Regions from separate parts of the Rhizobium sp. P44RR-XXIV genome, predicted to be linked through region 2. Evidence: riboswitches for the same ligand, from Rfam matches in the RefSeq annotation. Region 2 holds a riboswitch; each other region holds the start of a gene.
What was found. Region 2 has a riboswitch for cobalamin ahead of BSK43_RS26040 (aromatic ring-hydroxylating dioxygenase subunit alpha). Riboswitches for the same ligand answer to the same signal wherever they lie in the genome.
Positions count from the first base shown of each region.

Region 1: linked by a shared signal. The riboswitch ahead of nrdH (glutaredoxin-like protein NrdH) and the one ahead of BSK43_RS26040 (aromatic ring-hydroxylating dioxygenase subunit alpha) in region 2 are both predicted to bind cobalamin.
Region 3: linked by a shared signal. The riboswitch ahead of BSK43_RS19295 (DUF1636 domain-containing protein) and the one ahead of BSK43_RS26040 (aromatic ring-hydroxylating dioxygenase subunit alpha) in region 2 are both predicted to bind cobalamin.
Region 4: linked by a shared signal. The riboswitch ahead of BSK43_RS33035 (ABC transporter substrate-binding protein) and the one ahead of BSK43_RS26040 (aromatic ring-hydroxylating dioxygenase subunit alpha) in region 2 are both predicted to bind cobalamin.

Region 1 is NZ_MPVZ02000029.1:370,573-375,888, forward strand. It holds gene BSK43_RS27785 (acyltransferase family protein) at 1-698, shown strand, start outside; gene BSK43_RS27790 (metallochaperone AztD) at 801-2,039, opposite strand; cobalamin riboswitch at 2,202-2,422, shown strand; gene nrdH (glutaredoxin-like protein NrdH) at 2,674-2,895, shown strand; gene nrdI (class Ib ribonucleoside-diphosphate reductase assembly flavoprotein NrdI) at 2,907-3,302, shown strand; gene nrdE (class 1b ribonucleoside-diphosphate reductase subunit alpha) at 3,290-5,316, shown strand, end outside.
Region 2 is NZ_MPVZ02000028.1:1,804,740-1,810,055, reverse strand. It holds partial or broken gene BSK43_RS26060 (FAD-binding oxidoreductase) at 1-368, opposite strand, end outside; partial or broken gene BSK43_RS26055 (L-threonylcarbamoyladenylate synthase) at 405-1,378, opposite strand; gene BSK43_RS26050 (DUF6656 family protein) at 1,437-2,054, opposite strand; gene BSK43_RS26045 (ACT domain-containing protein) at 2,156-2,569, shown strand; cobalamin riboswitch at 2,787-2,991, shown strand; gene BSK43_RS26040 (aromatic ring-hydroxylating dioxygenase subunit alpha) at 3,089-4,333, shown strand; gene BSK43_RS26035 (hybrid-cluster NAD(P)-dependent oxidoreductase) at 4,342-5,316, shown strand, end outside.
Region 3 is NZ_MPVZ02000028.1:448,838-454,153, forward strand. It holds partial or broken gene BSK43_RS19290 (FAD/NAD(P)-binding protein) at 1-956, shown strand, start outside; cobalamin riboswitch at 1,114-1,331, shown strand; gene BSK43_RS19295 (DUF1636 domain-containing protein) at 1,439-1,849, shown strand; gene BSK43_RS19300 (ABC transporter ATP-binding protein) at 1,859-2,641, shown strand; gene BSK43_RS19305 (ABC transporter substrate-binding protein) at 2,662-3,621, shown strand; gene BSK43_RS19310 (iron ABC transporter permease) at 3,713-4,699, shown strand; partial or broken gene BSK43_RS19315 (mechanosensitive ion channel family protein) at 4,990-5,316, shown strand, end outside.
Region 4 is NZ_MPVZ02000029.1:1,542,522-1,547,837, reverse strand. It holds gene BSK43_RS33045 (patatin-like phospholipase family protein) at 1-215, shown strand, start outside; gene BSK43_RS33040 (GGDEF domain-containing protein) at 538-1,632, shown strand; cobalamin riboswitch at 1,742-2,001, shown strand; gene BSK43_RS33035 (ABC transporter substrate-binding protein) at 2,164-3,180, shown strand; gene BSK43_RS33030 (iron ABC transporter permease) at 3,182-4,219, shown strand; gene BSK43_RS33025 (ABC transporter ATP-binding protein) at 4,216-4,980, shown strand; gene BSK43_RS33020 (methyltransferase domain-containing protein) at 4,985-5,316, shown strand, end outside.

The DNA.
Region 1 (5,316 bases), on a different contig from region 2:
ATTTGGCCTATCTGTGGCTGTATACCGCGCTGATAACGCTTGCCGTATCCATATGGCCAAACCTGTTGTCTACGGTTGGAAATCGCTTGGCGGTATGGCTATCGGGTCGCTGGATGCTGATGATGCCGGCCTTGCTTTTCGTTCTGCTCAAGCTTTTGCTGAGACCGGCGTTTCCGCCGACGCTGGATATCGTAACCGATTGGTACAACCACGCCGCTTACCTGCTGTCCTTCCTGCTCGGCGCGATTATGACAAGCCGCGACGATTATTGGGATACCATCGTCCATATGCGAAGGCCGGCAATGATCCTGGCCGTCGTATGCGCGGTCGGTCTGACATTGCTCTTTCCCGCCTTGCCGTCGGATACGCCCGAAATTTGGCGTGTGGCCACGGGGAGAGTGTTCGGCGGCATCTTCCAATGGAGTGCCATCGTGGCGATTCTCGGCTATGCGAGAATTTGGTGCAGGTCCGAAAATGCCGTTGTCCGTTATCTCAACAAGGCAATTCTCACCTATTATGTGCTGCACCAAACGGTCATGTTGCTCATCGCCTATGAGCTGGATCGGGCAGGGCTGCTGTCAGCATCGTCTTTCCTACCGATCGCGGTTGCGACCTTCGCAGTCTGTGCCCTGTCATATGAGCTGAAGCGTCGCTTGGAAGCTTCCTGGAAAGCCGTGTTTCCTGCGCGGACCGCCTAAAGCGGTCACCGGTTCGAATTTCCTCATTGTTTGATGGAATGGAGAGCCGGTCCGAGCGACCGGCTCCCTTCTTATAGAGTGGATACTACTTGCGCGCCGCCCTTAATGGACTGCACCGGAGCCGCCGGCCGCGACAATTGCAAAGGGCTGTCCCTCGACGGGAATGCTGCGAATCTCCTTCAACGTCTCGCCATCCACCAAACGCACCAAGCTATGGCGCGGATCGGTAACGGCGATGAGATTGCCTGCCATGGCGAGGCGTGGTCGCGGATCGCGCCAATGACCATCCTTGCTGTAGGGTTCAGTCACGTTTCCAGATTTCGTGATGCCGCCTTCTACCACATCGATGCGATGCAGGTTTCCGTCTTCCGTGAGGACGTAGGCGTGGCGTGGATCGGCCGCATCGAGCACGAAGTCGATACGCCGTGTCGGCAACTCGATCAGCTTGTAGGGCTCGGCCTTACTATCGGGATCGATGAGGACAATGTTCCGTTCCCCATAATTGCCCAGGAAGAATTGCATGGACGTGCCGCCGAGCAAGGTCGAGACCTTGCCCTTCGGCATATCGGAACCATAAGCGAGCATCTCGATCTTCGGGCCGTCAATACCGCCGGGGCGAACGACGAGGACGCCTTCCTCGCAACCGAAGGCAACCAGCCGGGCGGATGTCGCCTCACCATGTAGGCCGGTGCAGGTTTCCACCTGTCCGACCTGCTCGCCTTTGCGGTCGAGCACCCGCAGGCCCAGGCGCGGTGGCAATTCGCCATCCTTGACGGGGGCGGCCATATTCGGCACTGACACCAGGAGATGGCTGCCCATCGCGACAGCAACGCCGTGATGTGCGGCAGTGGTGCCGAATGCACGGATGTCGGCTTTGTCCCTGGTGAGGTCGGCTTCCGAGAGGAGATCGAATTTACCGCCGCGATCGTAGAAGATCGCCACATCGTCGCCGTGGGTGACAACGTGACCAGGCTTTTCGCCCTTGATTACCGTCGAGCGCAATTTCGGATCGGAAAGCTCGATATCACGATGCTCTCCATGGTCGGAAAGCGATATGCCGGTGTCTAGCGCGTGCACCACATTCTTTTCGCCCTGTACGGCAAAGACTGTCCTGCCGGATTGGCTCAGCGAAAGTGCGGCATATCCGTCGATGTCGAAGCGGCTGATTTCCTTGCCGCTCTCGAGGTCTACGACATGGACGACGGGTAGGCTATGATCGGCGATGAATAATCTCCAGCGTTCCGTCTTGCTTTCTTCATCTGCGACGGACGGAAATGGAAACAGCAATGCGCAGGCCAACGACGAGGCCGCAAGGAGAGTACCGGGATTGGAGCGGGACATGAATGATCCTTTATGTAATAACATTACATAGAAATTGTTATAAAGTAACGTCACGGTTGTCCAGCCCTGCAGATGCAGGGTTTGGTGGTGCTATCCACATATTATCAACATTGAAATCCGTGGCGGCGCGCGGAACCAGTTGACGCAATTTTAACCTCATATACTATATATAGTGTTCGAGGTTCCTTCGATTCGCAAGGATTGGAGGCTAAGACGGGAATTCGGTCGGCGGTCATGATGATTGCAAAGCCGGAGCTGCCCCCGCAACTGTGAGCGGCGAGCGTTCGTTCGACATGGCCACTGAGACACTTGTGTCTTGGGAAGGCGAGATTGAATGCTGCGACCCGCGAGCCAGGAGACCTGCCTCGAGCATAACGTCCACGGGCGGGGTGTCCGGATGGCGAGCGTGGATCTGTGCGGCATGATTGCTGTTACCCTCGCTCCCGCGAAGATCCCGCAAGAATAACTTCGGGGTGAAGTCCATGTTTTTGAGTACCGATAACCGGCTACGCGAGTGACGGCCCTCTAACCGGCCAGTCTTCGACCGCATCCGTCTCCATTTTTCATCCTGCAACACGGGCATCGACTAATGCCCGAACGCATCTGCACGCCTATCACTATACGAGGATATCCAATGAGCATTACCGTCTACAGCAAGCCCGCCTGCGTCCAATGCACCGCGACGACCCGCGCTCTCGATCGCCAGGGTATCGATTACACCATCATTGACGTGTCCACCGATAGTGAAGCCTATGAGCTCGTGCAGGGCCTCGGCTATCGTCAGGTACCGGTTGTCATCGCCGGCGAGCAGCATTGGGCCGGTTTCCGCCCTGACATGATCAGCTCTCTCGCCTGAGGAACCAGGCGGTGGGCGAGATCGTCTATTTCTCCAGCAGATCCGAGAACACCCATCGCTTCGTTGCCAAGCTCGCCTTGTCGGCCGCTCGCATTCCTCTCAATGCGGGAGAAGAGCTCCGAGTGGCCCGTCCTTACGTTCTCATTGTCCCTACCTATTGTGGTGAAGGTGGCAGGGGTGCCGTGCCCAAGCAGGTTATCCGCTTCCTCAATGATGCGAATAACCGTTCAAACATCCGCGGTGTCATTGCCGCGGGCAACAGCAACTTCGGGGCGACCTTCGGTATCGCCGGCGACATCATCTCCACCAAATGCCAGGTGCCGTACCTCTACCGGTTCGAGCTGCTGGGTACGGACGATGATGTCGTGAATGTCAGACACGGATTGGAACGATTTTGGACACGCTAACGCTCGACCGGCCAGCAAAGGCCACGGAAACGGCACTGGACTATCACGCGCTCAACGCCATGCTGAACCTCTATGACGAGCAGGGGCAGATCCAGCTCGACAAAGACCGCATGGCGGCCAAGCAGTATTTCCTGCAACACGTCAACCAGAACACCGTGTTCTTCCATAACTTGCGGGAGAAGCTCGATTATCTGGTGACCGAGGGCTATTACGAGCAGGAAGTGCTGGACCAATATTCGTTCAATTTCGTGCGCGATCTCTTCGATCACGCTTACGCGAAGAAGTTCCGTTTTCCGACGTTCCTCGGCGCTTTTAAATATTACACCAGCTACACGCTGAAGACTTTCGACGGTAAGCGCTATCTGGAGCGCTATGAAGACCGCGTCTGCATGGTTGCGCTGGCGCTGGCGCGCGGCAATGAGCAGCTTGCCCACAATATGGTGGACGAAATCATCTCCGGCCGCTTCCAGCCGGCGACGCCGACCTTCCTCAATGCCGGCAAGAAGCAGCGCGGCGAGCTGGTTTCCTGCTTCCTGCTGCGTGTCGAAGACAACATGGAGTCGATCGGCCGCGCCATCAATTCCGCCCTGCAGCTTTCCAAGCGCGGTGGTGGCGTGGCGCTGTCTCTCACCAATATTCGCGAGGCCGGTGCGCCGATCAAGCACATCGAGAACCAGTCCTCCGGTATCATCCCGGTGATGAAGCTGCTCGAAGACTCCTTCTCCTACGCCAACCAGCTTGGCGCCAGGCAGGGTGCAGGTGCGGTTTATCTCAACGCCCATCACCCTGATATCATGCGGTTCCTCGATACCAAGCGCGAAAATGCCGACGAGAAGATCCGCATCAAGACGCTGTCGCTCGGGGTGGTCATTCCCGACATCACCTTCGAGCTCGCGAAGAACAACGACGATATGTATCTGTTCTCGCCTTATGATGTGGAACGGGTCTATGGCGTGCCGTTCACGGAAATTTCGGTGACCGAAAAGTACCGCGAGATGGTGGCCGACAGCCGCATCCGCAAGAAGAAGATCAAGGCGCGCGACTTCTTCCAGGTGATCGCCGAGATCCAGTTCGAGAGCGGCTATCCCTACATCATGTTCGAGGACACGGTGAACCGTGCCAACCCGGTTGCCGGCCGCATCACCATGAGCAATCTGTGCTCGGAAATCCTGCAGGTCAGCGAAGCCAGCGAATATAGCGAAGACCTCTCCTATACCCATTTGGGCAAGGACATCTCCTGCAACCTCGGCTCGCTCAATATTGCCGCTGCGATGGACAGCCCGGATTTCGGCAAGACGATCGAAATGTCGATCCGTGCGCTGACGGCGGTCTCCGACATGAGCCACATCTCGTCGGTGCCTTCGATCGAGAAGGGCAATGATGACAGTCACGCCATCGGCCTCGGCCAGATGAACCTGCACGGCTATCTCGCCCGCGAGCGCATCTTCTACGGCTCGGAAGAGGGTGTCGATTTCACCAACATCTATTTCTACACGGTGACCTATCACGCCATCCGCGCCTCGAATCTCCTCGCGGTCGAACGCGGACAGAGCTTCAAGGGCTTCGAGAATTCGAAATATGCCTCCGGCGACTATTTCGACAAATATACCCATCAGGCGTGGGTGCCTGCGACCGAACGCGTCGCCGAGATCTTCGAAAAGGCCGGCATTGCCATCCCGACGCAGGAAGATTGGGCGGAACTGAAGCAGTCCGTGATGAAGGGCGGTCTCTATAACCAGAACCTGCAGGCCGTGCCGCCGACTGGTTCGATCTCCTACATCAACCATTCGACCTCCTCGATCCATCCGATCGTCTCCAAGATCGAGATCCGCAAGGAAGGCAAGATAGGTCGCGTCTATTACCCAGCCGCCTTCATGAGCAACGACAATCTCGACTACTATCAGGACGCCTACGAGATCGGACCGGAAAAGATCATCGACACCTATGCGGCGGCCACCCAGCATGTCGATCAGGGACTGTCCTTGACGCTGTTTTTCCGCGATACCGCGACCAC
Region 2 (5,316 bases):
ACATCCGCCAGAATGCAGCCGCCATCGACGATCATGGTATTGCCGACCGGATCGATATCGCGGACCCGGTTCATGCGTTCCAGCGACAGGATGATGTCGGAGCCGCCTTCGCGCGGTGTCTGACCGCCGACAAGGCCGGTATTGCCTGTCTGCGGCACGATGGCCGTGCCGGTCTCGCTGGCAAGCTTGAGGATTGCCGACACCTCCTCCACGGACGCGGGCTTCAGCAGCATCGGCGAAGCGCCGTGGTAGAGCCCACGGTTCTCGACCAGATGCGGTGCGATCTCTGCGGGGTCCCGCGACGCATGCTTGTCTCCGACGATCGCAGCGAAGCGGTCGAGAAGGGCTGAAGAGGGGGCAGAGCTCATGGCGTATCCTTTGCCGATAGAGTGTCGGGCCGATTTTTAATCTCTGGGTGCTGCCGCACGGCGCAGCCGGTCGTTGATGGCCTCGCCGAGGCCCTCGTCCGGAATATGGGAAAAGGCGATCGTTGCAGCACCTGTGGCGTCGGCGCGCTTCATGAAGTCGAAGAGGTTTGCCGCGGCCTCGGAAAGATCGCCTGTGGCGCTCAGGTCGAGCACGGCAATGGCGCTTTCGATCCCGGCAATGTCAGGCGTCCCGAAGCGGATCAGTGTTTCACCGGCCGCAACCTCCGTCGCGTCGAGCCGCACGGCCGCGCCGGGGGCATAATGCGACGCCAGCATGCCGGGGGCTTCGATGGCGGCCGATGCCTTCTTCTTGCGCTTCAGCGCCTTGCCCGCGACCCGCTCGATCTCACGGGCGGCCAATCCGCCCGGCCGCAACAGCCGCAATTCGCCGTCTTCGACCTTGACGATGGTCGACTCGACACCGACGACGGAGCGCCGGCATCGAGGATCAGCGTGATCCGCTCGCCGAGATCGTCATCGACATGGTCGGCGCTGGTGGCGCTGATCTTGCCCGACGTATTGGCGCTCGGCGCGGCAAGAGGGCGCCCGAAGGCACGGATCAGCTCGCCGGCAAAGCCCTGCGGCACGCGGATGCCGACCGTGTCGAGTCCGGCCGTCGCCAGCGGATGGATGCCGCTGTCGGGCCTGAGCGGCAGCACCAGCGTCAGCGGGCCTGGCCAGAATGCTTCCGCCAACTTGCGGGAGATGGGATCGAAGATCGCATACCGTTCGGCCATGGCGAGATCGCTCATATGGCAGATGAGCGGGTTGAAGCGCGGCCGTCCCTTGGTTTCGTAGATCCGGGTGATGGCAGCCGGGTTGGTGGCATCGGCTGCAAGGCCGTAGACCGTCTCCGTTGGCAACCCGATCGGCAGACCTTCGGCAAGCGTTGCCGAGGCGACATCTATCGCCGTTTGCGGATGTTCGAGAATGTCTATGTGTCGTGCCATGGCCTGCCCGTTTGCAGTTCAGGCCGTTCTTATGCTTTTCGAGTTTTCGGATCAATGATCAAAGCTGGCGAATGATGTCGCGAAGCTGTTCGTTGCGGGCGCCGAGCAAGAGGACGTTACGGACGGCGATCTGCGGATCGTGCGTGTGGAACAGCACGCCGTTGCCGCGAATGTCGCGATTGATCGTCAGCTTCTTGTCTTCCGCCTCCTTGCCCGGATGGATGGCGACGGCGAAATACATCCGCGAATATTTCAGGCTGATATCCTCGAAGAAATTCTCTTCCTGGCCGATGCGGGCAAAGAAGTTCGCGATGTAGAAGGCCCAGTTCACCTCTTCATATCGAGCGAATTGCGTGCGCGCCGCTGTTACGTGGCAATAGCCGAGATGCGGCGTGTCCTTCAGCGTGTGATGAAAGATGAGCTTCGGAAAACGAATAGACTTATGAAAGCCGTTGAGCCGGTCATGGGTCATTTCCCCGGCATTCCGCAGCTTCTGCGCGGTCTGCTCGGCGACCTCCTGGTGGGTCATGTATCGCCGCTCTTCGGCAAGCCAATGTGGCCTGTCGCGGTTGATGCGACCGGTGCGCAGGAATTCGCTATGCCCCGTTGTCGATACCGCCGGTATCGGCTCGGGGTCGGCGGGCTTCCCAGCGTCGAAATATCTGAGTTTGGCCATGCCGGGTCTCGCTATAGAGGTCTGGAGACTGCATGATAGCTAGTCTTGCTTGAGCCGGGCTTAACGGCGCTGGTTGCAAATCCCCGAGGAGGCCAAAACATATGTCCGGAATTACCGATCTCAATCTGCTGCTTTCCGGCATGAAACCGAATCTCGTCGAGGGCGAGTTCGTCTATTGCACCGTTCCATCGTCGACATTGGCCGATCATATTCATCTGGAGCCGATCGGTTTTTTCCGGGAAGGGGAGGGCGTGACCCTGATCCTGCCGCTGGAGGCCGCGCGGCAGACCGGGTTTCCGATTGCGCCCGCAATGCGCATGATCACGCTCGATGTCCATTCCTCGCTGGAGGCTATCGGCCTCACCGCGGCGTTCGCTACAGCCTTGGGAAATGCGGGCATCAGCGCCAATGTCGTCGCGGCCTATTACCACGACCATATCTTCGTTCCGGCTGCTGATGCTGACCGTGCAATGGCGGCGCTGCAGGCACTTTCGGCGGCGCAAGCGACCCCTTGATTATCGGAGATCAACCGCATTGTCGCAATCAGGATAAAGCGTCATCAAGAGGAGGCAAAGTAGCGACGATCTACATGTCTGCCGATAATCGATAAGAGATTGAATTGCCTTCCTATATTGCCTCTCCCTACGACCGTCTTGCTGTTCCGTTTCATCTGTCGCCAATTTCGAAGCCGATGTCGCATTGTAGCGCAGCGGCTGACGGGGCCGAGAGTTATGATGTTATCAATCTCAAGGTGCCGTCTGCTAGGGAGACGGAGAATTGGGAAGCCGGTCAAAATCCGGCGCTGCCCCCGCAACGGTGGTGGAGTGAGGCATGGCGAATAAAGCCACTGGGTCGGCCGACCTGGGAAGGTGCCATGGGGTTCTGGAAACAGGACCGCTCCAGAGCCCGGAAACCAGCCTTGGGGAAATTCGGTTTACTGACCGCGGCGGGCGGTCGGGACATTGCTTCAGGCCGCTCCCAAACGGCCTTGCATGTCCTTCGTCCGTTTCCCGGTAACGCGCAAGGATAGGCAAATGGATATCAGCAGCAATGTTTTGCGGCAATTGAAGAACCGCCGCGAGGGCTTCAGCCTCGAGCAGCCTTTCTATATCGATCAGGATTACTTCAAGCTCGATATGGAAATGATCTACTATCGCGACTGGCTGTTCATCGGCCATGACTGCGAAGTGCCGCGCGCGGGCAATTATTTCACCGTCCAGATCGGCGATTATCCTGTCGTCATCGTCCGTGGTCGCGATCAGGTCATCCGCGCCTTCCACAACAGCTGTCGCCATCGCGGCTCGCGCGTCTGCACGACAGAGCGCGGCTCGTCGGCAAAGCTTGTCTGCCCTTATCACCAGTGGACCTACGAGCTGGACGGCTCGCTGCTGTTCGCCCGTCAGATGGCCGAGGACTTCGACAAGACCCAGTATTCGCTGAAGCCGGTTCACTGCGAAAGCGTCGCCGGCTACATCTTCATCTGCCTGGCAAAGAACGCTCCGGACTTCGCGCCCGTCCGCGCCACGATCGAGCCCTATATGGCGCCGCATCGCATGAGTGAGGCCAAGGTCGCCTTCCAGAGCACCATTATCGAAAAGGGCAACTGGAAGCTCGTCTGGGAAAACAATCGCGAGTGCTACCACTGCGCTGCCAACCATCCCGAACTCTGCCGCACGTTTTCGGAAGCGCCGACGGTCAGCGGCGTGCAGGGGGCGATGAGCGATCCGGTGATCACCGCTCATTGGGAGCGCTGCGAAGCCGCCGGCCTGCCGAGCGAATTCAAGATCTCGCCTGATGGCCAGTTCCGCGCCGCCCGCATGCCGCTCATCGAAGGGGCCGAAAGCTACACCATGTCCGGCCAGAACGCCGTCAAGCGGCCGCTCTCGCCCGATGTGACGATCAACGGCATCGGCACCATGCTGCTGTTCCACTACCCGACGACATGGAACCACCTGCTTGGCGACCACGCGATTTCCTTCCGCGTCCTTCCGCTCAATGCCGAGGAGACCGCAGTCACCACCAAATGGCTGGTGCACAAGGATGCCGTCGAAGGCGTCGATTACGATCTCGAGGAACTGACCCACGTCTGGACCGAGACCAACGACCAGGATCGCCGCATCGTCGAGGAAAATGCTTTCGGCATTCACTCGCCGGCCTATGAGCCCGGTCCTTACTCGGAACTCCACGAGGGCGGCGTCATGCAGTTCGTCGAATGGTATTCGAATTTCATGATCAACCGGCTGCAGGGCGATCAGGCCAAGCTGTCGGCGGTTGCCTGAGTATGAACATGACCGTCTCCCTTAGCCATCGACACCTCGATCAGATGCAGCCCTGGAGCGACAGGCAGCATCTGCTCGAATGCCTCTCCGTCACGCCCGAAGCGCCCGATGTGATGACCTTCACATTCCGGTCCGACAAGGACAACTGGTTCCGCTATCTGCCGGGCCAGTTCGTGACGCTGGAGCTGCCGACGGCGCCGGAGCCGGTCATGCGCACCTATACGCTGTCCTCGACGCCATCGCGGCCCTTCTCGGTCGCGGTGACGGTCAAGGCGCAGAAGGACAGCATCGGCACGCGCTGGATGTTCGAGAACCTCAAGCCGGGCATGCGCATCAAGGCTTTCGGTCCTCTCGGCGATTTCACGCACGTCCGCCATCCCGGCGATAAATACCTCTTCGTCTCCGCCGGTTCCGGCGTGACGCCGATGATGGCCATGACCCGTTACATGGCCGACACCGCGCCATTGTCCGACATCACTTTCGTCAATTGCTCGCGCAGCCCGACTGACATCATCTTCCGCTCGGAGCTGGAATATCTCGCCCGCTTCATGCCGAACCTCAATCTCGGCCTGATCGTCGAGGGCTGTGGCCGCACCGATCTCTGGTCGGGGCTGAAGGGCCGCATCGACAAGGCCAAGATCGGCCTGCTGGCGCCTGATTTCATGGATCGCACGATCTTCTGCTGCGGCCCGGAAGTCTTCATGGATGCCGTCCGTTCCATGTTGGAAGCGCACGGCTTCGACATGAAGCGCTACCATCAGGAAAGCTTCCAGCCGGCAAATGCGGCGACGCCGCTTGCTGAAGTTACCGACGATGCCTCAACGGACGCTGCGACCACGATCCGCTTCACCATGGCCGGCAAGGACGTGGTTTGTGCGGCCGGGCAAACCGTGCTTCAGGCCGCGCGCGGCGCCGGCGTGCGGATCGGCGCTGCCTGCGAATCGGGTCTCTGCGGCACCTGTCGTGTCATGAAGCTTTCGGGC
Region 3 (5,316 bases), 1.4 Mb from region 2:
ATTCGCGGCAATCGTTTCGTGGTGGACAGCGACGGGGCCGCGAATGCGCCGTTCGACATGGTCGTACTCGCTACCGGCTACGGCATGACCGACCAGCAATCACCGGCCAGCGACCTGGCGAACATTCCGACGACAGTGCGGGCGCGCCGCCTGGTGTCGCGGCCGCACACGATCCTGCTCGCAGCGGCCTGCGCGTCGTCGACCGGCTTCTGCAGATGCGCGACAATGGCTATACCGGCCAGATCTCCATCGTTTCGCGACGCGGTTTCCTGCCGCAGAGCCATACGCGCAACAATGCCGATCCGGTCTTTCCCGCCGACGAGATGCCCAATCAGCTGAGCGAGATCGTCCGTTTCATTCGCAAGGCTTGCGATGGTGCGGAAGCTAACGGTCAGAGCTGGCAATCGATCATGAACGGTCTGCGCAAGCATGCGCGCTCGCTCTGGCGCTCGCTGCCCGCAGGCCAGAAGCAGCAGTTCAATCGCCATCTTCGCGCGCTCTACGACAGCCATCGCAATAGGCTGCCCGAGGCGCTGCATGTTCGCCTGCAACAGGAGCTGGCCGAAGGCAACACCTTACTCAGGCGTGGCCACCTGATCCGCCGCACGCCGACCGGGTTGGTACTGAGGCCGGCCGGACGACAGGACACCGAGCAGCTCTATGCCGATGACGTGGTCGACTGTCGCTGCCAGTCAGCCGATCTCAGTGTTCCGCTATTGCGGAATCTGATCGAGGCCGGTCTTGCCGTGCCGGACGAACTCGGGCTCGGTCTTGCCGTCGAGGCGACGGGTGCGCTTGAGGTGGACGGCCGCACGACGGAAGGGCTTTTTGCCATCGGCCCGCTCGGGCTCGGCAGTCTTCCGGATATCGACCTGGTGCCGGAGATCGTGACGCAGGCCTATGCGGCCGCCGAAAGCATGGCGGAGCGTTTTCATCCGCAATGCAAGGCGGTGTAGCTGTTTCTTGAATGTCCAGATGAGGTCCGTCATTTCCAAAAGAGATGACGTTTCGGAAGAAAGCGACTTGTGATAAGTTATGTAATAACGTAACAAGAATGCTATTACTGTCGCCCAGGACAAACGAACATCGCCGTTGCCCGCTTCCGCTTTCTATGAGATGAATGCCGCAGATGGTGCTGCCGCCGGAGCAATCCGGCGGGTGGCTGAAAAGGGAACACGGTGCGGATTACACATCAGGGGCCAAAACCGTGGCTGCCCCCGCAACTGTAAGCGGAGAGCGCGTTCGCAGCATGCCACTGGCGTCAAGCCGGGAAGGCGCGAACGAGCTATGACCCGCGAGCCAGGAGACCTGCCATCGACGATATCAACCGCAACGGACGGGGTGTTCCGATGAAAATTCAGTGGTTGGGCGGGGACGCCATTGCGTCCGCTGGCCCTATATTGACTTTGCCTCCGGCGAGATCTCCGGGAGGCACTCCATGGACAATGCAAGAGAAACGACGCACCGGATCACCGTGTGCACCAGCTGCCGTCATGTCGGCAAGCCGTGCCGGCCGGGTCTCGATCTTTTGAAGCATCTGCAGGCGGCCATGGCCCAGGCTGGCGCGCTCTCCGATGATTTCAGCCTTGAAGGCAGCGTCTGCATGGCAGGCTGCGAACGGCCCTGCACGGTCTCCTTTCAGGCGACGGCGAAAGCAACGTACCTCTTCGGTGACATCGAGGACGGTGCGGACATCGGTGCGCTCGTCTCCTTCGCGCAGCTCTATCGCGACCGGCCCGACGGACTGACGCGTGAGAGCGAACGTCCGAGGACGCTTGGGGGCAAGACTTTGGCGCGCATTCCCGCCGCCATCGTCTCGGCCGAGCGTCAGTCGGTATCGCTGCAGTAGGAGGTGACCATGCCGGAAGGAAGCGCAAGACTCGACGCTGAGGGCGTCACCTGGGGTGTCCAAAAAGGCATGCCCATCATCAGCGGTATCACTTTGTCCATTGAAGCCGGTGGTCGATTGGCCATCATCGGCCCAAACGGCGCCGGCAAGTCGACGCTGCTGCGTTGCCTCTATCGCGGTCTCAAACCGCATCGCGGCAGCGTGCGCCTTGATGGCGTCGACCTCTGGTCCCTCGGTCCACGGCAGGCGGCACAGCGCATCGCCGTCGTGCCGCAGGAGACGCCGAGCGATTTTCCCTTCAGCGTGCGGGACGTGGTGCTGATGGGCCGCATTCCGCACCGCAAGGGCATGGCGCGCTGGAGCGAGCGCGATCATGAGGTAACAGTGAATGCGCTTGCGCGCCTGGAGCTGGATAGCCTGGCGTCACGGCAGTTCATTTCGCTTTCCGGCGGCGAGAAGCAGCGGGCGCTGATCGCCCGTGCTTTGGCGCAGGAGCCGGAGCTGATCATTCTCGACGAGCCGACCAACCATCTCGATATCCGTCACCAGCTGGAGATACTCGAGCTGCTGAAAGGTCTTGGCCGGACGATCATCACCACGCTTCACGATATCAATCTGGCCGCCGATTTCGCCACGCATGTCGCCGTGCTCGATTGCGGGCGGCTTACGGGGCATGGCCAGCCTGACGATGTCCTCACCGTGGAACATATTTCTTCCGCATTCCGTGTCGGTGCCAGCCTGCATCAGGCTGATCGCGGCGACAGCAGGCGCTTCTCCTTTTCCCTCAGATAATTCGATCATTGGAGTCATTGATGTTTTCTCGTTTTTCCCTATCCGCCGCCGCCTTGCTGGTGGGCACATTTCTCGCGGGCGCAGCAATGGCCGAACCGGTCACCGTGCGCAGCTGCAATCGCGATGTCACCTTCGACAAGGCCCCGGAGCGGGCGGTTTCGAATGACGTCAACCTGACGGAAATGATGCTGGCCCTGAAGCTTCAGGACCGCATGGTCGGCTATACCGGCATTTCCGGCTGGAAGACCCTGGACGAGAAGCTGCGCGACGGCGTCAAGGAACTCCCTGAATTGTCGCCGAAATATCCGAGCAAGGAAGTGCTGCTCGGCGCCAATGCTGACTTCTATTTCGCCGGCTGGAACTATGGCATGAAGGTCGGTGGCGAGGTCACGCCGGAAACGCTGGCGCCCTTCGGCATCAAGGTCTACGAGCTGACGGAATCCTGCATCTTCGTCATGCAGAAGAACAAGCCGACCATGGACGACATGTTCGTGGATCTGCTCAATCTCGGCAAGATCTTCCGTGTCGAGGATAGGGCGGAAGCACTGGTGGCGAGCTATCGCAAGCAGCTCGCCGAGATCCAGGCAAAGATCGGCCATGTCGACAAGCCGACCCGCGTTTTCGTCTATGACTCCGGCGAGGAAAAGCCGTTCACATCCGGTCGCTACGGTATTCCGACAGCGTTGATCGAAGCCGCAGGCGGGATCAACGTCATGGAGGACGTCGAGAAGAGCTGGACGGAGGTTTCCTGGGAGCCGGTCATCGAGAAGAACCCGGAGGCCATCGTCATCGTCGATTATGGTCAGGTGACTGCGGCGCAGAAGATCGCGTTCCTCAAGGGTAATCCGGCTTTCAAGAATATCGATGCCGTCAAGAACGACCGCTTCGTCGTGTTGCCCTATGTCGAGGCGACGCCGGGGCCGCGCAATATCGAGGCCATTGCGACCCTGGCAAAGGCGTTTCATCCGAACGCGATGTGATTGTCGCCAATGCAGGTCCGTCCAGTCCATCAGTGGGCGGATCTCTTTTTACAGATTTGAATATGCGCCTCAGCTCTCCATTCTCATTCCATTGCTCGCTATCGGCCTTGTCCTGTCGATCACCGCCGGGGTCTCGCTCGGGGCCGCGCCCATTCCATTTTCGACCGTGTGGTCGATCGTCGGCAATAAACTGCATGCAGGCATGTTTATTGTCGGATGGTCGAAGGGCCAGGAGAGTATCGTCTGGGATGTGCGCTTTCCGCGCGTCATACTGGCGGCGCTGGTCGGGGCGGGGCTTGCCGTCACCGGCGCCGTGCTTCAGGCCCTGACGCGCAATCCGCTGGCGGACCCGCATCTTCTCGGCGTTTCCTCAGGGGCAGCATTCGGTGCCATTCTGGCATTGCTGCATACCGGGCTGATCCTCGGCCTGTTGACGGTGCCGTTGTTTTCTTTCGCGGGCGCGCTGCTCGCGACTGGGGCAGTCGGCCTCACCACGCATCTGACGCGATCCCAATCGGCAGACAGGTTGGTCCTTTCAGGGGTGGCTGTCGCTTTCGTCTTTACCGCGCTCGGCAATCTGCTGATTTTCCTGGGCGATCCGCGGGCGACTAACACTGTGGTCTTCTGGATGCTCGGCGGATTGGGGTTGGCGCAATGGCAGCACCTCGTCTATCCGGCCGGCATATTGTTCTTCTGCCTCGTGTTGCTTATTCCAAAGGCGAGGGAGCTGAATGCGCTCGCCATGGGCGATGAGACGGCAACGACGCTGGGCATAGCGGTCAAGCAGTTCCGGCTGCTATTGTTTGTCACCACGGCCTTGCTGACGGGCGTAATGGTCGCGTTTTCCGGCGCTATCGGTTTCATCGGGCTTATGGTGCCGCATTTCGTGCGTCTGATTGCTGGTGGCGACAATGTTCGTGTCGTGCCGCTGAGTGCTGTCTTCGGAGCGTTGATCCTGATCTGGGCGGATATCGTCGCGCGCTTGATCATGGCGCCGGAAGACATGCCGATCGGCATTGTCACCGGACTGGTCGGCGGCATAGCCTTCATCCTGATCTTGCGAAGGGGCCAGAGCTAAGCGAGGCCATTGCCAAGATACTTCGGCGGCCTATTTCCCGCAGGCGATGCACGATGCTTGCGGGGTCGGCGAGGTGAAAATGGACGGTGTACGGCCTTGGACGGGGCGATAGAGCCTGATAAGGCGGGAAATGCCTTTGTGTCGCCTTTCTTTGTCTTACAAGGCGTACGCGTAAAGACTATGAAGTTCGCAATCACAATCAGGACGACTCGGGTCTTCATTCTGCGTGGCGATTCTGGTCATCCATTGCTCATGATTTTATGTGCGACGAGGAGCTTTGCTTGCGCCTGTTGAATTTCCGCCTCCTTCTCTTGCCCGTGTTTCTGTTGGGACTGAGCGCCATCATGGCCGCCGTTCCGCTGGCGGGCCGGGATGCCTTCGCGCAAGATCAGCAGACGGCGCAACCGCCACAGCAGACAGAGCAACAGCCCCAGCCGCTTGCCAATGGATTGCTGGAAGCCGCGGTCACCGACCTCAACAAGGCGAAGAAAGAATATGCATCCCTTCAGGACAGCGCAAAGCAGCCGGGTGGCGACGATGAGACGCTCGTCGCGCTCTCGGGTCGGGCAGACGATCTCAATCGCTCCGTTGCAGCAATTTCGACGCGGCTGAAGCCC
Region 4 (5,316 bases), on a different contig from region 2:
AACTTGTGCCTGAAGGGGCGTTACCTTGTTCATCGGCCGCCGCGTCTTCCCTTGCCGCCACGCCCACCCGGCTCAGCAATCTTGGTGATGAGATCTCCGAGAGGCTGGTCAACTGGGGATATGCAATCTGCGATCGCAGTGTGCGCGCAAACTATGCCGGACTGATGCGGCCGGTCGCCGCGGTCTGGCCTTTTCCTAAAAGAGCGCTGGGATAGCCGTGCTTGACCATTCAGCGGGAAGCTCCAGATAGGTTCTCACTGAAGCTATCCGTTCAACTTCGTCTTCCGCACAATTTGTGACCTCGAGGGCCGCAGATCGCAAGCCCGACTGTCGCAATGCGGACGCGCATCACGTCAAAAGATCGGCTATCGCGATGCTAGTTATTTCCGGCTCACATTCGAACGATAGAGCGGCTTCTTCGAAGGATATGAGATTTCATAAACCATCTCGAAGCGATTGCGTGATATTCCGGTCTGACTTCGACTATGACCAGTGCGTGCCATTCGCTGCGGCTCCGCGCGAGGATTTGGGATGGTGATGGAAATTCAAACGCATTTGCCTTCCCTGGTACGCGTCCTGGGTCAGGTGGCCATTATTGTCTACGCCTATTCCTGGGTCATCCGGACGATCGAGCGCGGCGTTTTGAAATCCGTTGCCGTCGGCTTGCTCTTTGGCCTGGGTGGTATCCTGTCGATGAGCGACCCAATCCAATGGATGCCCGGCATCTTCCAGGATGGCCGTTCGATCCTGCTCGTTCTGACGCCGATCTATGGTGGTGTGGTTGGGACGGTGGTTGCGGCTGTCATGATGGGTGTGTTTCGCTTCCTGGTCGGCGGCATGGGAGCCGCTGGCGGTGTCGCGGGCATTCTGATCGTTGCAATCGTCGGGTATCTTCTAACGCTCGTGCCGCGGCAGTGGATCGGCACTGGGTGGAAGCGCTCAGCCCTGTTCGGTCTAGCGACGATGACTTCGCTTGTCGTTCTCGTCTTGCTGCCATGGCCGGTCGCGCGTGAGCTTCTCCTTTCGGCGACACTTCCGGTCACGATCGTCAATATCCTCGGCGTCGTGCTGCTGTCGGATTTACTCGAGCGCGAACGCTACCGCATCGGCATCCAGCGCGCGCTTGAGAACGAGGCCAGCCTCGATCCACTGACCAAGCTGCCAAATCGCCGCGTTTTGCAGCGGGAAGGCGATCGTTGCAGCAAGGAAGCCGGAACGAGGCGGATTCCCTTTTCGATCATCATGCTCGATATCGATCACTTCAAGAAGATCAACGACAACTGGGGTCATTCCTTCGGTGATACGGTCCTTGCACGGCTGGCTGATGTGATCCGGCAGACTGTACGCAAGACCGACATCGCCGCCCGCTACGGCGGCGAGGAGATCGTCGTGCTGTTGCCGAACACCGACATGAGGGCCGCCGGAAACCTTGCCGAGAAAATCCGCAACGACATCGAGACGACGGTCCTGATGTTCGAGCAGGAGACGATCCACGTCACGGTCAGCATCGGCATTGCCTGTTCCCATGAACCATCGGCCGACTTCAAGCATGTGCTTGAAGCAGCCGACAAGGCGCTCTATCGCGCAAAGGCAAGCGGGCGAAATCGCGTCGAGCTGGCCGAAACGGCATAGGGCTGCCTTTGATAGTCCCCGCCGGTTTCGGCAATCGCCGGGCTGCTTTTGCGATTTTTCTAACATCCATTGGTTCTCGAGTGTCCTGCTTGACGGCGGACGGCAGTCCGGCGTAACTGGAGGCGACGGTTCCCCGAGGAAGGCTTCGAGGGGATTAATAGGGAACACGGTGAGGACGACCCAAAAGGGACCTAGACCGTGGCTGCCCCCGCAACTGTAAGCGGATTGCCGATCATCCCGGGTGCGACCAGCCTGCTGGCCGCCTCAGGTGGCTTCAGGGCCATGCCACTGCGAACACAAATCGCGGGAAGGCAGATGATCGTCAGACATTCGCGAGCCAGGAGACCTGCCGTCGATCACGATCCAATCAACCGGGCGGGGATGCCTGGAAAGGACAGAGAATGATTGACCTGAGCCTTCGATACTACCAGGCGTTTTTCGGCCTTGATTGCGGTCTTTGCAACCGGCGGCGGTCTGTCTGAGCGCTATTGCGCCGAGGCTGCCAGATTTCCATTCTCATCGAAACCTTTCATGCGCCATTTTTTGACGACCATTACATTTGCACTTGGGCTAACCGGGTTTGCTGCGTCTGGCTTTGCGGCGACGCAGTATCCGCTGACCATCAACAATTGCGGTCAGCAGGTCACTTTTGAGAAGGCTCCGACCAAGATCGTCTCCATCGGCCAGGGCATGACCGAGATCCTGCTGTCACTCGGCCTTGCCGACAGGATTGCGGGAACGGCCGTATGGGTCGGCCCGGTCTTGCCGCAATATGCCGAAGCCAATGCCAAGATCCCGCGTCTGGCCGACAATGATCCGAGCTTCGAGTCCGTGGTCGGCAAGGAGCCGGATTTCGTAGGCGCGGAATTCGAGTGGCATATCGGCGCGCAAGGCGCGGTCGGCAAGCGCGAGCAGTTCTCCGAACTTGGCATCAACACCTATATCGCGCCGACCGATTGCGTCGCCAAGATCAATGCAGAAGGTGGGGACGGCGTGCGCAAGGAGCTGTTCACGATGGGCCTGATCTATCAGGAGATCGATGAACTCGCTGAGATCTTCGACGTTAAAGATCGCGGCGATGCGCTGGTCGCGCAGCTGAAGAAGCGCGAGGCCGATGCCGTCGCTTCGATCTCCGGTGCGCAGGCGAAGAACCTGCCGATCGTGTTCTGGTTTTCCAGCAAGGAAGTGAACGGTGACGCCTATATCGCGGGCAAGAACAGCGCGCCGGCCTATATTCTGAAGACGATCGGCGCGAAGAATGTCGTGACGACCGAGGAGGAATGGCCGCTTGTGGGATGGGAAACGATCGCGCAGGCAAATCCCGCCGTCATCGTCATCGCGACCATGGATCGCCGCCGCTACGCCGCCGACGACCCGAAGGTCAAGCTCGACTTCCTCCAGAAGGATCCGGTCACCAGCCAGCTCGACGCGGTCAAGAACAAGCATTTCGTCATGATGGATGCGCAGTCGATGAACCCGACCATCCGCACCATCGATGGCATCGAGACGCTGGCCAAGGGCATCAAGTCCTTCGGCCTGGCAGAGTAGAATGCGCCTGATTGCAGAACGGCGGCAGAGGTGGGCGCTTTTGGCGCTCACCATGGCCGCGCTGGTGTTTCTGGCATTCATGATCAGCCTTGCGGTCTCGATCGGCGAGATTTCGATCCCGTTGTCGACGACCGCCAAGGCAGTTGCGAACCGGCTGCTCGGAACGGATTTCGAGCTTAGCCGGATTCATCAGGGCATTGTCTGGGACTATCGCCTGAGCCGGGCGCTCGTTGCCGCAAGCACCGGTGCATCGCTGGCCTTAAGTGGCGTGATCCTGCAGGCGTTGTTGCGCAATCCGCTCGCAGAACCCTATGTGCTCGGCATTTCGGCCGGCGCCTCCACGGGTGCCGTCTGCATCATGATCCTCGGGCTCGGCTACGGAATCCTCACTCTTTCCAGCGGTGCCTTCATCGGCGCGGTTGTAGCATTTCTGTTTGTCGGCCTGCTGGCGGCAGGTGTCGGCGGCACCAGCGAGCGCATCATTCTCTGCGGCGTCGCCGGCTCGCAGCTCTTCAATGCGCTGACCTCCTATATCGTCACCACATCGGCCAATGCCGAGCAGGCGAGGGGCGTCATGTTCTGGCTGCTGGGTTCGATGAGCGGCGTGCGGTGGCCGGATGTCTATTTGCCCGGGCCGATCGCCGTTATCGGCTTTGCCATCTGCATGGCGCATGTCCGGGTACTGGATGCATTCGTCTTCGGAACCGATGCCGCGGCTTCGCTCGGCATAGCGGTGCGCCGCGCGCAGATCGTCCTGCTCGGAACGACGGCATTCATGACGGCGGCGGTGGTCAGCATTGTCGGCTCGATCGGCTTCGTCGGGCTCGTCATTCCGCATGCGGCCCGTTTCATGGTCGGTCCCAATCACGATCGCTTATTGCCGGCGTCGGCACTCGGCGGCGCAATCTTCATGGTCGGCGCCGATATCGTCTCGAGGATCATCATTCCCCAGCAGATCCTGCCGATCGGTGTAGTGACCGCGCTGTTCGGCGCTCCGGCCTTCGCCATCATTCTTTATCGCGCCCGGAGGACGGCATGAGCATCGCGGTCGACAAGGTGACTTTTGCCGCCGGCAACACGCTGATCGTCAACGGCATCAGCCTGACGGTGGAAAAGGGAAAGGTGCTGGGTCTCCTCGGGCCGAACGGCTCCGGCAAATCTAGCCTTCTGCGGCTGATCTGCCGGCTCCGCAAGGTGAAGAGCGGCGTCATCCGTCTCGGTGGCGACGACATAGCCTCCATTTCGCGTGGCGATATCGCCCGCCGTGTCGCGCTGGTGGAGCAGCAGGCAACGACGGACATGCAGGTGACGGTCATCGATGTCGTGCGTCTTGGGCGGACACCGCATCGCGGCCCGCTTTCCTCCTGGAGCGCTGGCGACGATATTGCGGTCTTCGATGCGCTTGCCCGCGTCGGCATGAGGGATCGAGCCGGGCAGCTTTGGCAAACCTTGTCGGGCGGCGAGCGGCAGCGTGTTCATATTGCCCGGGCGCTGGCACAGACCCCGAGCGAATTGCTGCTCGATGAGCCGACGAACCATCTCGATATCCAGCATCAGCTCGACATTCTGGGCCTGGTTTCCAAGCTCGACGTGACCTCCATCGTCGCGTTGCACGATCTCAATCTGGCGGCGATGTTCTGCGACAGTCTCGCCGTGCTGCAGAAGGGTGAGGTGGTGGCTGCCGGACCGCCGGAGGAAGTCTTGACGCAGGAGCTGATCGAGCGGGTCTTCGGCGTACGCGCCCATGTCCAGAAGTCCGCCGTCCACGGTCGCTGCAACATTCAATATATGGCGGGCTGATCTGATGGACGGTGCCAATTTCCACCTCAAGGAAGAAATCAGGGACTATTGGTCGAAGCGATCGGAGACCTTCGATCTTGCTTTCGGCCACAGGATAGCACCCGGCCCCGAGGCAGACGCCTGGCAGAAGCCGATCCGCGCAGCGCTTGGCTCCCAGCCAAAGCGTGTTCTGGAGCTTGCCTGCGGCACCGGTGAGGTGACGCGGCTGATCCATGATCTCGGTCACGAGGTGACGGCGCTGGATTTTTCCGAAGCGATGCTGGCCGTCGCGCGCAAGAAACATGCGGGCAAGCCGCGTCTTCGGTTCCTGCTGGCCGATGCCGAACAGACTATGGA